DNA from 2 places in the Methylobacterium sp. B1 genome. Region 1 is predicted to be linked to the other one. Evidence: predicted binding sites of a transcription regulator. Region 1 holds the regulator's gene; the other holds the start of a gene.

Region 1 (9,021 bases):
CAGGCGGAACGGGTCGTTCTTGTCCTTGGCCTTGGCGACGTACTTGCCGACGTTCTCCGGGGTGCCGATCTCCATCAGCATCTTGAGCGCCGCCTCGTTGGCGCCGCCATGGGCCGGGCCCCACAGGCAGGCGATGCCGGCCGCGATGCAGGCGAAGGGGTTGGCGCCCGAGGAGCCGGCGAGCCGCACCGTCGAGGTCGAGGCGTTCTGCTCGTGGTCGGCGTGCAGGATGAAGATCTTGTCGAGCGCCCGGGCGAAGACCGGGTTCACCTCGTACTCCTCGCACGGCACCGCGTAGCACATGCGAAGGAAGTTCGAGGTATAGTCGAGGTCGTTCTTCGGGTACACGAACGGCTGGCCGATCGAGTACTTGTAGGCCATCGCGGCGAGCGTCGGCATCTTGGCGATCATGCGGATCGACGCGATCAGCCGCTGGCTCTCGTCCGTGATGTCGGTCGAGTCGTGGTAGAAGGCCGAGAGGGCGCCCACCGAGGCGACCATCACGGCCATCGGGTGCGCGTCGCGGCGGAAGCCGGTGAAGAACCGGTTCATCTGGTCGTGCACCATGGTGTGGCGCGTGACCCGATACTCGAAATCGGCCCGCTGGGCGGCGGTCGGCAGGGCGCCGAACAGCATCAGGTAGCAGGTCTCGAGGAAGTCGCCCTTCTCGGCGAGCTGCTCGATCGGGTAGCCGCGATAGAGCAGCACGCCCTCGTCGCCGTCGATATAGGTGATCTTCGATTCGCAGGACGCCGTCGAGGTGAAGCCCGGGTCGAAGGTGAAGGCGCCGGTCTGGGCGTAGAGCTTGCCGATATCGATCACGTCCGGCCCGATCGTGCCGGATTTCACCGGCAGCTCGATCGACTTGCCGTCCACGGTGATGGTGCTGGGTGCGCTCATGGATCGTGGACCCTTCTCTGGCGACGTGGCGGATGCCGGGCTCGGGCTGCCCGAGTCGGTCCCGGGGGCCTGAGCACACGCATTATGCTGCGGGTGCTCACAGGCATGGGTTACCCAAACGGCACTGCAGCAGCAACGGGGTCGGTGACAACCCGACCCCGACGCCAAGCAAATTCCACCAAGCGCAATTCGAGCCGGGGCCGGCAGTTCCCCGGCTACGCCCGGTGGCTTCAGACCTGCGGCACCTGATCGCCCAGGCGGGCGAGGGTTTCCGCCCGGCCGAGCACCGCCATCACGTCGAACAGGGGCGGGGAGGTGGTGCGGCCGGTCAGCGCCGCGCGCAGGGGCTGGGCCACCTGCCCGAGCTTGCAGCCGGCGTCCTCCGCGTACTGGCGGACCGCACCCTCGGTCGAGGCCGCATTCCAGTCCGGCAGCGCCTCGAGCACCGGCCGCACCCCGGCGAGCCGGGCGCGGCCCTCGTCGGAGAGGAGGGCGCGGGCCTTGTCGTCCAGCGCCAGCGGCCGCTGGGCGTAGAGGTAATAGGCGCTGTCGAGGAGCTCGATCAGCGTCTTGGCCCGCTCCTTCAGGCCCGGCATGGCCTGGGTGAGCTTGTCCTTGAGGTCGGGCTGCAGCGGCGCCGACAGGCCGCGCCCGGGACCGACATTGGGCAGGATCGTCTCGATCGCCGCGACGAGATCGGCATCGGTGCTGGTGCGGATGTAGAGGCCGTTGAGGTTGGCGAGCTTGGCGAAGTCGAACCGCGCCGCGGAGCGCCCCACCGCGCCGAGGTCGAAGGCCGCGACCATCTCCTCGGTGGAGAAGACCTCCTGGTCGCCGTGGCTCCAGCCGAGCCGAACGAGGTAGTTGCGCAGGGCCGCCGGCAGGTAGCCGAGATCGCGATAGGCCTCGACGCCGAGCGCCCCGTGGCGCTTCGAGAGCTTGGCTCCGTCCGCCCCGTGGATCAGCGGGATATGGGCCATCCGGGGAATGTCCCAGCCCAAGGCGGAAAAGATCTGGCTCTGGCGCGCCGCGTTGGTGAGGTGGTCGTCGCCGCGGATGATCTGCGTGACGCCCATGTCGTGGTCGTCGACCACCACGGCCAGCATGTAGGTCGGCGTCCCGTCCGAACGCAGCAGGACGAGGTCGTCGAGGTCCTTGTTGGCCCAGGTCACGCGGCCCTGGACGGCGTCCTCGACGACGGTCTCGCCCTCGGTCGGCGCGCGCAGGCGGATCACCGGCTTGACCCCGGCGGGGGCCTCGGACGGGTCGCGGTCGCGCCAGCGGCCGTCGTAGCGGGGGGCGCGGCCCTCGGCCCGGGCGGTCTCCCGCATCGAGGTCAGCTCCTCGGCGGTGGCATAGCAATGGTAGGCACGGCCGGCCGCCAGCAGCTCCTCGGCCACGGCCCGGTGGCGCTCGGCCCGGGCGAACTGGAACACCACGTCCCCGTCCCAGTCGAGGCCGAGCCAGGACAGGCCGTCGAGGATCGCGTCGATCGCGCCCTTGGTGGAGCGCTCCCGGTCGGTATCCTCGATGCGCAGCAGCATCTTGCCGCCGGTGTGGCGGGCGTAGAGCCAGTTGAACAACGCCGTGCGGGCCCCGCCGATATGCAGGTAGCCGGTGGGCGAGGGGGCGAAGCGCGTGACGACGGCTGAGGACATCGGTCCGGTATGTTCCGGGGCTGGTCGCGGACGGAGCGCGACGGACGGCGAAGGGGCGGCGGAGCGGCGAGGGGCTCGACAGGGCGCCCGTAGCACGAAGCACCGGCTGTAGCACGAGCCGGAGGATGCGTTAAGAATCGCCCGCAGAATCGCCCGGCCCCGAGACAGGTCGCGCGGAACGGGGCGGCGGCGATGCGGCGGATCGGCGCGAGGCTGGCGGGCGGCGCGGTGGCGCTGGCCGGCCCCCGCGCGCCCGCCCTCCCGGTCATCCGCCACTGGGTGGCCGAAGGCCTCGCCCGGGACGCCGAGCAGCGCCGGCTGTTCCCCTGGCTGGCGGTGGCCTTCGGCGGGGGGATCCTGGTCTGTTTCGCGGCGACCGACGGCGCGCCGAGCTTGGCCGCGCCCCTTGTCGCCGCCGCCCTTGCCCTGGCGCCGATCCCGCTCCTCGGCGCGCGCCCTGCGGCGCTGGCGGCGGTGCTCGCGGTGGCGGCCGCGTTCCTCGGCTTCGCGGCGGCGGCCTGGCGGGTCTCGGAGGTCGCCGCCCCGGTCCTCAACCGCACCACCATCGGCCCCCTCATCGGAACGGTCGAGGCCCTGGACGAGCGCGAGGTCGGCGCCCGGCTGCTGATCCGGGTGGAGAGCTTCGCCGGCCTCGCGCCGGAGGCGCGGCCCGCCCGGGTGCGGGTGTCATTCCGCAAGACGCCGACCCCGCTTCCCGGGGACGTCGTCGCCGCCACCGCCCGGTTGTTGCCACCCCCGGAGGCGGCCCGGCCCGGAGGCTACGATTTCGCCCGAGACGCCTACTTCCAGGGGATCGGCGCGGTGGGCTCGCTGGTCGGGGCGGTCACGATCCGGGCGCCGACCGAGCCGCCGCCCCTCCGCCTGCGGCTCGCCGCCACGCTCGACGCGGCCCGGAACGGGCTCACCCGCCGGATCGCGGAGGCCGCCGGCGGCCAAGCGGGCGCGGTGGCGGCGGCCCTGGTGACCGGCAAGCGCGGCCTCATCGGCCCGGCGACCAACGATGCGCTGCGCGCCGCCGGAATCTACCACGTTGTGTCGATCTCGGGCCTCCACATGGTGCTGGCCGCCGGCGTGGTGTTCTGGCTGGTGCGGGCGCTCCTCGCGCTGGTCCCCCATTGCGCGCTCCTCTGGCCGATCAAGAAGATCGCGGCCGGCTTCGCCATGGTGGGCGTCACCGCCTACTGCGCCTTCTCGGGCTGGGACATCGCCGCCGAACGCTCGCTGATCATGACCCTGATCATGCTGGGCGCGATCCTGGTGGACCGGCCCGCCCTGTCGATGCGCAACCTCGCCCTCGCGGCGCTGATCGCCCTGGCCCGGGAGCCGGAGGGCCTGCTCGGCCCGAGCTTCCAGATGTCCTCGGGCGCCGTGGCCGGGCTGATCGCCTGCGCGCGGCTGATCGACGGGCGGCTGTTCGTGCGCCCCGGGGCGGGCCGGCTCGGTCGGCTCGTCGGTAGCAGCCTCTCGGCGGTCACCGGGACCCTGGCCACGACCCTGGTGGCGCAGGTCGCGACCGCACCCTTCGCCACCTACCATTTCCAGACGATCCAGCCCTTCGGCCTCGTCGGCAACGCCCTGACCCTGCCGCTCGTCTCCCTCGTGGTGATGCCCTCCGCGGTGATCGGGATCCTCGCCTATCCCTTGGCCCTCGACCGCCCGATCTGGTGGCTGATGGGTCAGGCGGTGGGGGGCATGCTCGCCGTCTCCCAGTGGATCGCCGGGTTCGAGCGGGCCATCGTGGTCGTGCCGGCCTTCGGCACCGCGGCGCTGTTCCTGCTGACCGCGGGCCTGCTGCTGGCGACGTTGCCGGCCTCCCGCCTGCGCTGGCTCGCCGTGCCGCCGATCCTGCTCGGGCTCGTCGTCGCGGCCCGACCCGACCGCTACGACCTCTATGTCGATCGGCAGGGCGCGGGAGCCGCGGTGCGGGGGCCGGACGGACGGCTCGCAGCCCTCGGCAGCCCGTCCGGCTTCGTCCTCGAACAATGGCTGAAGGCGGACGGCGACGGACGGGGAGCCGGGGCAGTGATCGTCCGATCGGGCAGCGGCCGCTGTGACCGGCTCGGATGCACCGCGCGCTTGCCGGACGGACGGGCGGTCGCCCTGGTCCGGGACCGGCGGGCCTTCCCGGAGGATTGCGCCCGCGCCGCGGTGCTGATCACGGGCCTCGTGGCCCCTCCGACCTGAACCGGCCCCCTGGTGATCGACCGGCGCGTCCTGGCCGCCCAGGGCGCCGTCGCCCTCAGGTCCGACGGCGAGAGCTTCGTCGCCCGTCACGCCCGGGCCGATGGCCGCGCCGTGCCCTGGCGACCACGCTCGGGACACGGGTCGGGGCCGCCACAACCGGTCACCGCGCCCTCCGCGGAGGCCCGCGCCTCTGACGACGGGGCGACAACGCCTCCGGAAACCGATGCGTCGGGCGGGGACCTCGCCCCCGGCGACGCGCCGGCCGAGCCGCTTCAGTAGCGGCGGACGAGGCTGACGAGGCGGCCCTGGATCCGGACCCGGTCGGGCCCGAGGACGCGCGTCTCGTAGGCCGGGTTGGCGGCTTCCAGGGCGATCGAGGAGCCGCGGCGGCGCAGACGCTTGAGCGTCGCTTCCTCGTCGTCGATCAGCGCCACGATGATGTCGCCGGTATTGGCCGTGTCCTGCTTGCGGATCACCACGAGGTCGCCGTCGAGGATGCCGGCCTCAACCATCGAGTCGCCGCGCACCTCCAGGGCGTAGTGCTCGCCGCCGGCCACGAAATCCGGCGACAGGGTGATGGCATGGCTCTGGTTCTGGATCGCCGAGACCGGCGTACCGGCGGCGATCCGGCCCATCACCGGGATCGAAATGGCACGACCGGCGTCGTCGATCATCCGTGTGCTGGCCGGGGCCGGCGGCGGCTTGGACTTGCCGCCCTCGACCACGCTCGGGGTGAAACGGCGCGGCTCGGCCGGGGCCGAAGATGGGGCCGAAGATGGGACCGTCTGGCTCAGGCTCTCGGGGATGCGGATCACCTCGATGGCGCGCGCCCGATTCGGCAGGCGCCGGAGGAAGCCGCGCTCCTCCAGGGCCGTGATCAGCCGGTGGATGCCGGATTTCGACTTGAGGTCGAGGGCGTCCTTCATCTCGTCGAAGGACGGCGGGACGCCGCATTCCTGCATCCGGCTCTGGATGAAACGCAGGAGGTCCAGCTGCTTGCGCGTGAGCATCGAAGGGGGACTCGCGGCTTGGCAGACCGCCCCGTGACGGTCTCTGAAACAAATCACGAACAGGTTAAACGTTCCGCAAGTGTTCCGCAAGGGCGGCACCGCTACGCTTGGCGCGTCGCTCCGCGCTCGCGGGAGCAAGGTCGAGAAACGCATTGACGGCGCAAGCGGAGCCGTTTCAATGCACCGCGGCGCCCCGCCGGGAAGGCGGCGGATCCGGGCCGCGGGCTGGGACCCTCTTGGGATGACGAGGATGCGACGACCCGCAGCTCTGCTGCCCCTCGGCCTCGCCGCCCTCGGCCTCGCCGGCTGCACCACCGGGTTCTCCTACATCTCGCGGAACTACGTGGCGCTCACCCCCCAGGTGGTGACGATCGGCTGCAAGGAGCCCTACGAGGTCTACGACAACCGGCAGATGCGCCGGATGCTGATCGTCTCGAACGCCCTGCGCGAATATACCGGCTGCAACCTGAGCGAGGCCCGGATCGATCCGGAGCCGGACGCCACCCGGGTGAAGCGCTTCCGCACCGCCGCCCGGGCCTATCTCGACGAGACCGTGCGCGAGGATTGCCGGATCACCGGCGAGACCGTGTTCGATCCGCTGAAGACCGAGTTCGCCTACGCCTGCGACACGCCGATCGAGAAGCGTGGCACCGTGGTCCCCCGCCTGCCCGGCCGCAATCCCGGTCTCGCCCGCTGACCGACCGGCGGCGCGCCGTCAGGCGCCCGGCTTCGGGAAGGTCCGTTCCGCCGCGTCGCCGGCGGCGGCGAGCAGGGCGCGGGCGAAGGCCCGGGCTTCCGCCCGGTCGAGAACGATCGCGGCGGTGACCGGCGCGCCGCCGAGGTCGGCCAGGGCGAGTTCCAGGCGCACCCCGTCGGGCACGGCGGTCGCCTGCAGGCTCCAGCCGGAGCCCCGATCCGTGCTCTCCGCCATCACATGTTCCTCCCGCCTGCCCCGGGAAAACGCCGCAGGCGCCCGCCGGAACCGGCCGTGCGCGGGACTGTTCCCGAGCCGTGCCCAGCGCTTCCCTGCCTCGCCTGTCCGCTTACCTCAAGGCCGCAGGCCCGGGACTCGTGGTGATGCTGGCCGATACGGATGTCGGAAGCCTCCTCACGGCGGCCCAGAGCGGGGCGCGCTGGGGCTATTCGCTCCTGCTCCTCCAGATCCTGCTGGTGCCGATCCTGTACGTCGTCCAGGAGCTGACGGTGCGACTCGGGACCGCCACCGGACGCGGCCACGGCGCGCTGATCCGGGAGCGCTACGGGCCGGCCTGGGCCTGGATCTCGTACGGCGGCCTCGTGGTCGCCGGCATCGGCGCCATCGTCACGGAATTCTCCGGCATCGCCGGCATCGGGGACCTGTTCGGGGTGCCGCGGCTCGTGAGCCTCGGCCTGCCGGCCTGCCTGCTCCTGGGGCTCGTCTTCACCGGGAGCTACCGGCGCGTCGAGGTCGTGGCGATCGTGGTCGGCCTGTTCGAGCTGGTCTTCGTCGGGCTCGCCGTCGCGGCGCGGCCGAACCTGCCCGAGATCGTCGCCTCCTTCGGGGACATGCCGCTGGGCGACGGCCAGTTCCGGGTGCTGATCGCGGCCAATATCGGCGCGGTGATCATGCCGTGGATGATCTTCTACCAGCAGTCGGCGATCGTCGATAAGGGCCTGGGCTGGGAGCACGCGCGGCGCTCGCGGCTCGACACACTCGTGGGTGCGGTGGTCTCGCAATGCGTGATGGGCGCGATCCTCGTCGCCGCCGCCGCCACGATCGGCAAGGCCGGGCAGGGTAGCGCGAAGGGGCTGGAGACCGTCGGCGATCTCGCGGGCGCCTTCACGCCGGCCCTGGGGCCGTGGCTCGGGCAGGTGGTGTTCGGGGTGGGCATCATCGCGGCGGCCTTCGTGGCGCTCAACGTCGTGGCCCTGGCGCTGGCCTGGGGGTTCGGCGACGTGACCGGCCGGCCGCACTCCCTGGAGCAGTCGCCCCGAGAGGCTCCGGCCTTCTACGGCGCCTTCGCGCTCGCGGTCGCGGCCGGCGCGGTCGCCGTGCAGCTCGTGCCGGATCTCGTGGCGCTCAACATCGCCGTGGAGGTGATGAACGCGCTGCTCCTGCCCCTGGCGCTCGGCCTGCTGATCCTCCTCGCCACCCGGGCCCTGCCCGAGGGGCAGCGCGTGGCGGGCGTCTATAAGGGGGTGGTCTACGCGGTGTCGGGGATCACGATCGCGTTCGCGATGGTCGGCGTCCTGGACGGGGTGGGCCTGCTCTGACGCGATTGACGCGGGGCCTCCGATGATGTCTCCCGCGGGCTCCGATCAGGTGGAGTTCGAACATGCAAGAGATCTGGTTCCGCACGGGCGAGGCCACGGTGCTGGCGGCCGAGGGCCAGTACACCGACGCCATGCCTGAGGTGCTGATCGGCTCGGTGCGCGGTCCGGTCGGCCAGGCCTTCGCGTCGATGATGGGGCAGGTCCAGGGCCACACGCGGATGTTCGTGGTCCGCGACCTCAACCAGCTCGTGCGCCCCGCCACGATGATGACCACCAAGGTCACGATCCACACGGCCGAGTATGCCGAGCTCCTCGGCGGCGTGGTCCAGGCCGCCACCGGCGACGCGATCGTGGACTGCATCATCGAGGGCATCCTGCCCAAGGACGGGCTCGACGAGCTGTGCATGATCATCATGATCTGGCTCGATCAACGCTGCGCCGAGGACGACAACCTCGACCAGAAGGACCTCTACCGGACCAACTACGAGGCGACGAAGCTCGCCATCGCCCGCGCCCTCAAGGGCGAGCCGACGGTGGACGAGCTGATCGCCAACCGGAAGACCGTGAAGCACTACGCCCTGGACGGCGTGATCGAGTACTGATCGGCCTCTTCGCGCGCATCCTGCCGGGGTCGATATCGCATCACCCCGGCGGGATGCGCCCCACCGAGCACAGGGTCCGCATCGCGGTGCTGCCCGGGTCAGTGTAGCAGGAGGCCGACCAGCCGTTCTGCTGGATGAACGACTTGCGCCGCTCCGACAGCGCGGTCCGGTAGGCGCTGGCGATGATCGGCTCGACGGTCGCGGCCGGCTCGCCGACCAGGATCTCGGAGGCCACCGACAGGTCGCGGAAGAAGGTCGCCGAGGGGGCGGGCTCGGCCGAGGTCGCCTGCACGATCGGCTCGGCCCGGCAGGTCACGTCGAACTTGATCGGGCCGGCCATGCGGATGTCGATGCTGGGGCCCGCCCGCTTGCCGACCTTGCCGCCGATGGCGC
Region 2 (6,537 bases), on a different contig from region 1:
TGGCGAGCTCGATCGTGGTGCCGGCCAGGGCGGCCGGCCGACGCGGCGGCAGCGGCACCTCGACGGCCTCGGTCGGGACCTCCGCCACTGCGGCCGCGGTGGGCGCGTAGGCCAGGGCTGAGGCCGCCGCGGTGTTCCGGGTCTCGGCGGCGCCGCCGCTGAACAGGCTCGCCAGGGCGCTGGCCGAGGCCGCGACGGGCGCCACCACCGCGGCGACTTCCGTGGAAATGCCCTGGCGCTTGGCTGCGTAGTAGTAGCCGCGGTTATAGTATTGATACGCTTGGCCGAGATTGCCCTTGGCGGTCCGATAGGCGCCGGCAAGATAGGCTACGCCGTAGCGAAGGTTGGTTTCGGGATCGTACAGGCCGGCCGCATCGCCGGTGTAGCCGAGGCTGCGGGCAGTCGCGTGCTTGATCTGCATCAGGCCGAGGGCGCTGCCGCCCTTGGCCCGCGGATTGTAGTTGCTCTCGCGCTTGACGACGGCGTGAACGAAGCTTGCCGGCACGCCGTTCGCCTTGGCCTGCTGCTCGATCAACGCGTCGATATTGTCGTGCGCGCTCTGCCCGAAGGCGGCTGCGGGCACGACCGCGAGGACGGCGGCCAGGATGAGGCGATGCATTCCGAGACCCGGTGCTGCTTGTTCTGTGGTCAAGCTAGGTCACGGGGAAATGAGGCCGGAAAGCGGCCCCGGTTCGGCAGCCTGTGGGCGGCCGGGGTGTCGGGAGCGTTTGTGATCCGCGGGCCACAGCGACGCGTCACGCGGCGGCGCGGCGATCCAAAGGGATGCCCGGGGCGGCGGCCGGGCGGTCAGGGAAGGAGGAAGCGCTCGACCGCATGGGCGAAGCCGTCCGCGTCGTTGCTGTCGGTGACCGCGCGCGCAGCCGCCTTCACCGCCGCTTCGGCATTGCCCATCGCCACGGAGAATCCGCTGTGCGCGAACATCGGACGGTCGTTGCCGGCATCGCCGAAGGTGGCGATCCGCTCCGGCGGGATGGCGAGATGCGCGCTCATCCAGGTGACGAATCGCCCCTTGTCGAGATGGGGTGGCGTCACGTCGAGGTAGTATTTCTGCGAACGGTGGATGGTGGCTTGACCGGCCAGGGCCGCCCCGATCCGGGCTTCGCAGGCTGCCAGATGGGCGTGGTCGCGGCTGACGCCGACGATCTTGGCTGCGCTCCCCATGAGTGGGCCGAGATCGGCGACGACGCGGGGCTCCGCGCCGATCGTGCGGCGTTCGAGGTCGGTATAGGGACCCTCCGGGTCGCGCAGCCACCACGCCCCTTCGGCGAAAACCCAGACGTCCAGTCCCTCGGCCAACAGCCGGTCGAGGGCCGACCGGGCCGCCGCCTCGGGGATGGTCCGTTCCTCGATGGTCGAGAGGTCCGGCCGCACGACGCTCGCGCCGTTGAACGCCCCCATCGGCAGGTCGAGCTCGAGTTCGGCGACCAGGTTCCGCAGCCCGATCGGCGGCCGGGCCGAGGCGATGCTGAAGCCGATGCCGGCCGCTCTCAGCCGCCGGACGGCCGTGACCGTCGCCTCGGTCAGGCGCTTGTCGCCGGTCACCAGGGTTCCATCGACGTCCGAGATCACCAGGGCGATGCCCGAAGCCTTGCCGGATCCTGCAATCATCCGCTCACTTCCCAACCGTATCCCGGCGCATTTCGGCCGCGAGTTCCGCGACCACCCGGTCGGCAATGGCCTCGGGCGATTCGCGGATGCCGACCGTGATCGGGTGTTCATCGGCCCCCGGAATCTCCAGGGCCGCAAACTGGCTGTCCAAGAGACGCGGCGGCATGAAATGGCCCTGCCGCTCGGCGAGGCGCTGCGCGATCAGGGTCCGGTCGCCGTCCAGATAGACGAGGCGAACCCGCTGGCTCCCGCGGGTGAGAACGTCCCGGTACGCGCGGCGGAGGGCCGAACAGGCCACCACGCCCGACTCGCCAGCGTCGAGGCGCTGCTGGATCCAAGTCGCAATCCGGGCCAGCCAGGGCGCGCGATCCGCATCGTCGAGGGCGAGGCCCGCATGCATCTTCGCCACGTGCTCCGGCGTGTGAAAGCTGTCGCCGTCCACGAAGATCCAGCCAAGCGTCTCGGCGATCAGCGCCGCCACGGTGCTCTTCCCGGAACCCGAGACGCCCATGACAACGAGCACCTGACCGGCGGCGGCCGTTCCGGCATCCGGCGCCGGCTCCGATTGGGACGTCATCCGGACCACCCTGGCTCCGAGGCGCGTCGGGGCGCTGCCCCTCACATCAATAGGAGCGGGTTTCCAGAAGGGAAGATCGCCGGGGATGCAAACGGGCTGCGGCGCCCGCAGGAACCGCGGCGCGGCCGGGCGCGTTCACCCCGCAGACGCCGAACATTTAGGGAACATGAGTCGCATGGCTAGCACAACCGCGAAGGCAACACCGAAGGCCGGCCGGGGTACCGGATCGCATCAGGACGCTACGGAGAACCCCAAGACCGACCCGAAGGACGTGTCGAACCAGATCAAGGATCCGGATCAGTGGACGACTGGCGGCGAGCCGATGACCGGCGCGCAGGCCTCCTATCTGAAGACGCTCTCGGAAGAGGCCAAGGAGCCGGCGGCGTTCGATCCTGACCTCGACAAGGCCGAAGCCTCGAAGCGGATCGACGATCTTCGCCACAAGGCCGGCCACGCCTGAGCCAAGCCGGGCGCGTTTCCCCCGGGCGCGCCCGTCGCCGTGTACGTCCGGGCGGCGTATCCCGGCCGGAATGGACAAGGTGGCCTGTTTCGAACACCTCGTTAAGCCGGCGGCAATGGCGAGAGGTTATCCCCCATGCAGCGCGTGAGGCCGCGCGGGCAGCGGGACTGAAAAGGCACGTTCGACCATGGATGAGCCGGGCGGCGGCGAAGCAGGACGGCGTGCGGTACGGGTCCGGACGGCGTTCGGCTTGACGGATCGGATTCGTGCCGAGGCCGTACGGTTCGCCCGCGACGTCCACGGATCCACGGCAATGGAATACGCCCTGCTCGGCGGCATGATCTTCCTCGTCGCCGTCGGCAGCATCCGGTACTACGTGTCCCGCGTCAGCGTCGTCTACGGCGACATCACCGCGGCAGTCACGCAGGGAAATTGAGCCGATCGGTCGCGGGATTTTGGCCATTGGGCTGGAGCGGCCAATGTGCGGCCGCTGATGACGTCCCGATTTGTATCTCGATATTTCGACCGCGGGCGAACGCCCGGCATTCGTCGTCTCTATGCCCCGAAAAAGCTGTGCTTAACGAGGATGACTTCGCAGTCTTGGCCGTGCCGGCCGGAGTGTGGCTCACCCGCTACGGACACCTGGGCCGCCATGGGCTAGGCACGGGCTCGGCAATACCGATGGGCAACATCTGGATGCGCAAACTTCCCCTTGTCCTGCTCGCCGTCACGGCGATGTCGGGCTGCACGTACCTGCCTGCGGCGGGTCCGACGGCGAGCGCGATCCAGGCGGGGGCGGAGGTGGCCACCGCCGACGGCGGCCTGCTCGCCCGCTACGAGATCATCGACGTCACGCCCTCGGTGGTCGAGGCCCTGCGCGGCCGGCCGCTGGACAGCCTGCTCGCCTCCTTCGGCGACCACCGTCCCTCCTCGGAGCCGGTGATCGGCGTCGGCGACATGGTCTCGGTCTCGATCTGGGAAGCCGGGTCGGGCGGCCTGTTCTCCGGGCCGCTGGTGGCCGACCGCTTCTCGGCGGGCTCCAAGTCCGCCCTCATCCCCGAGCAGCCCGTCGGGCGCGACGGCGCTATCTCGGTGCCCTACGCCGGCCGCATCAAGGTCGCCGGCCGCCGCACCCAGGACGTCCAGGCGCTCATCGAGAACGAACTCGCCGGCAAGGCCATCCAGCCGCAGGTGCTGGTCTCGGTCACCCGGCCGATCAGCCAGGCGGTGACCGTCACCGGCGAGGGCGCCGCCGGCGCCCGCCTGCCGCTCTCGGGCCACGGCGACCGCATCCTCGACGTCATCGCCGCCGCCGGCGGCAACCGCGCGCCGGTCAACGAGACCTTCGTGCGGCTCTCGCGCGGCCCGGTGACCGCGACCGTGCCGCTGACCACGGTGGTGTCGAACCCCAAGGAGAACATCTACCTGCGGCCCAACGACGTGCTCACCCTGGTGCGCGACCCGCAGACCTTCATCGCGGTGGGCGCGCTGGGCAACAGCACCGAGCTACCGTTCCAGGCCGACGGCATCACCCTGGCCCAGGCGCTGGCCAAGGCGCGCGGCCTGTCGGACTTCGCCGCCGACCCGGCCGGGACGTTCATCTTCCGGTTCGAGCCGGCCAGCGTCGTGCGGCGCCTCAGCCCCAGCTCGCGGCTGCTCGGCACGCCGCTGGTGCCGGTGGTCTACCGGATCGACATGCGCGATCCCAACAGCCTGTTCGTCTCCCAGGCGTTCCGCATGCGCAACCGCGATCTGGTCTACGTGTCGAACGCGCCGTTCACCGAGGTCCAGAAGGTGCTCACCGTCTTCAGCGGCATCACCGGACCGGTCTCCTCCGCCGCCTTGGCCTACTCCTACGCCAAGTAGGAGGCGGTCCGCATACGGGACAGCGGCGGAAAAAAATCGCGTTTCTCCGCGTCCTCGCGTATGGGCACAGGGTGCGGGGCGGGATCGGGGCTACGGAGCCGCATCCGCCGTCGCGCTGACCCGCCGCGCAAGGATGCCCAGAAGAGCCCGATGAAGATCGGACGTTTCGTCCCCGCCCACGGGCCGCTCCGGCCCGCACTGATAGCCCTGAGCCTGTGTCTCGCGTTCCTGCCGGCCACTCCTGCGGCGGCCGACGTGGTGATCGGCGTGGCCGTCCCGCGGTCGGGACCCTACGTGGCGGTCGGCGAGCAGGTGCTGCGGGGGGTCGAGGCTGCGGCCCGGGACGCCAACGCCATGGGGGGACTCGACGGCCAGCCCGTCACCCTCGACGTGCAGGACGATGCCTGCGATTCCAACACCGCCACTGCGGTGGCCAACCATTTCGTGCGCGGCAACGTCCGGCTCGTGGTCGGCCATGTCTGCTCCAACGCCTCGATCGCCGCCTCCGACATCTACGCCCAGAACGGCGTGGTGATGATTTCCGCGGCCTCGGTTGCGGCGCGGCTCACCGACAGGGGGCTGCCGACGATCTTCCGGGTGTGCGGGCGCGACGACGATCAGGCCCGCCTGTCCGCCGCCGTTCTGGCCGAGCGGTTCCGCGACCGGAAGATCGCTCTCATCCAGGACCAGACGCCCGCCGCCCGCAGCCTCGCCGCCGCCACGAAGGACAATCTCAACCGCATCGGCGTGAACGAGGCGCTGTTCCTGTCGTTCTCGCCCAGCGACGCCGACGATTCCGCCCTGGCCGACCGCCTCAAGGGCGCGGGGATCGAGGTCGTCTATTATGGCGGCGACGCCGCCGAGATGGGCCGCTTGGTGAAGATCGCCGCGGACCGGGGCTACCGGCCGCAATGGTTCGGCACCTCGGCCATCGCCACGCCGGATTTCGCCAAGACCGCCGGATCGGCGAGCAACGGCGTGCTGATGACCTTCTACCTCGACCCGAGCCGGCAGCCCGCCGCCGCGGCCGTCGTGAAGGCCTTCAAGGCTGAGGGCGTCGATCCCACCGGCTCGACGGTCTACGGGTATGCGGCGATGCAGGCCCTGGTTGCGGCCGGCAACTTCGCCCATTCAACCGAGGCGCGCCCCATCGCGCAGGCGTTGCATACGGAGCGGTTCGATCTCGTGCTCGGCACGGTCGGCTTCGACGCCAAGGGCGACGTCACCGCGCAGGGCTATGTGCTCTATGTCTGGAAGGACGGGAGCTTCACGCCGGCCGGGAAGTGAGAGCCCCGCCGCTCACAGCGCCTGCGCGGCCTCGACCTCGGCGCCGCGGCCGAGACCGCGAAGCAGCTCGGCGAGATGCGGGCGGACCTGCAGTTGCAGAGCGTGCAGCCGCCGCACCGCCGCGCTGAGCTGTCCCTCCCGATTCAGCATCGTGTCGGCGAAGCCGATCATGCGCGCATTCGGCCAAGCGGGCTCGCGCAGGGCGTGGAGACGCTCGACCAGAGCGGCGGCGGGAGTGGCGGGCTCGGCCTGCGCGAACAACATCAGCAGCGCCGCGGTGGAGCGCGACAGGCCGTAATGGCAATGAACCAGGAGATGGCCGGCGCCGTCGAGGTGCCGCCCGAAATCGAGGATCGCCCCGACATGCTCGGGCTCGGCGGGGTGAGGCCTTCGCCCGGGGCGAGGCAATCGTGGAACCGGAGGGTCGTGCGGGCATGGGCGCCGTAGGCGGTGAAGGCCTCGGGCTCCGGCGTTCCGGGATCGAGCAGCGACAGGACGTGGCTGACGCCGCGGGCGCCGTGGCCGGCCAGCTCCTCCAGGCCGCAGACGGTGTGCAGGGTGACGGCGGGCTCGGTTCGCATCCCCGGCGCCTAGCACGGGCGGAGGCCGGTTTCGAGGCGCGACGGAACCGCCCCGGCGCCCGCGGCTTTCGAGTACCGGCACGGACGTGCTACCTGCGACCTCCGATCCGGCCCCGGTCGGACCGGACCTGCTCGGA

Evidence for each region. The regulator LexA, encoded in region 1, represses DNA repair genes until DNA is damaged. The targets are predictions, from matches to a motif close to TGTTCNNNNTGTGTTCNG.
Region 2: I53_RS12425 (DUF3072 domain-containing protein) is a predicted target of LexA. The motif match lies at 2,356-2,373, and genes of this name have one in related genera.

What each region holds. Positions count from the first base shown of each region.
Region 1 is NZ_BACT01000318.1:76-9,096, reverse strand. Features, by position in the region: gene gltA (citrate synthase) at 1-900, opposite strand, end outside; gene gltX (glutamate--tRNA ligase) at 1,131-2,558, opposite strand; partial or broken gene I53_RS09315 (ComEC/Rec2 family competence protein) at 2,751-5,042, shown strand; gene lexA (transcriptional repressor LexA) at 5,036-5,773, opposite strand; gene I53_RS09305 (hypothetical protein) at 6,024-6,470, shown strand; gene I53_RS09300 (hypothetical protein) at 6,489-6,704, opposite strand; gene I53_RS09295 (divalent metal cation transporter) at 6,785-8,026, shown strand; gene fae (formaldehyde-activating enzyme) at 8,089-8,628, shown strand; partial or broken gene I53_RS09285 (hypothetical protein) at 8,669-9,021, opposite strand, start outside.
Region 2 is NZ_BACT01000425.1:50-6,586, forward strand. Features, by position in the region: partial or broken gene I53_RS12410 (transglycosylase SLT domain-containing protein) at 1-619, opposite strand, end outside; gene I53_RS12415 (Cof-type HAD-IIB family hydrolase) at 808-1,629, opposite strand; gene I53_RS12420 (gluconokinase) at 1,634-2,206, opposite strand; gene I53_RS12425 (DUF3072 domain-containing protein) at 2,382-2,666, shown strand; gene I53_RS35740 (hypothetical protein) at 2,980-3,102, shown strand; gene I53_RS12435 (polysaccharide biosynthesis/export family protein) at 3,363-4,532, shown strand; gene I53_RS12440 (branched-chain amino acid ABC transporter substrate-binding protein) at 4,683-5,819, shown strand; partial or broken gene I53_RS12445 (tyrosine phosphatase family protein) at 5,832-6,400, opposite strand.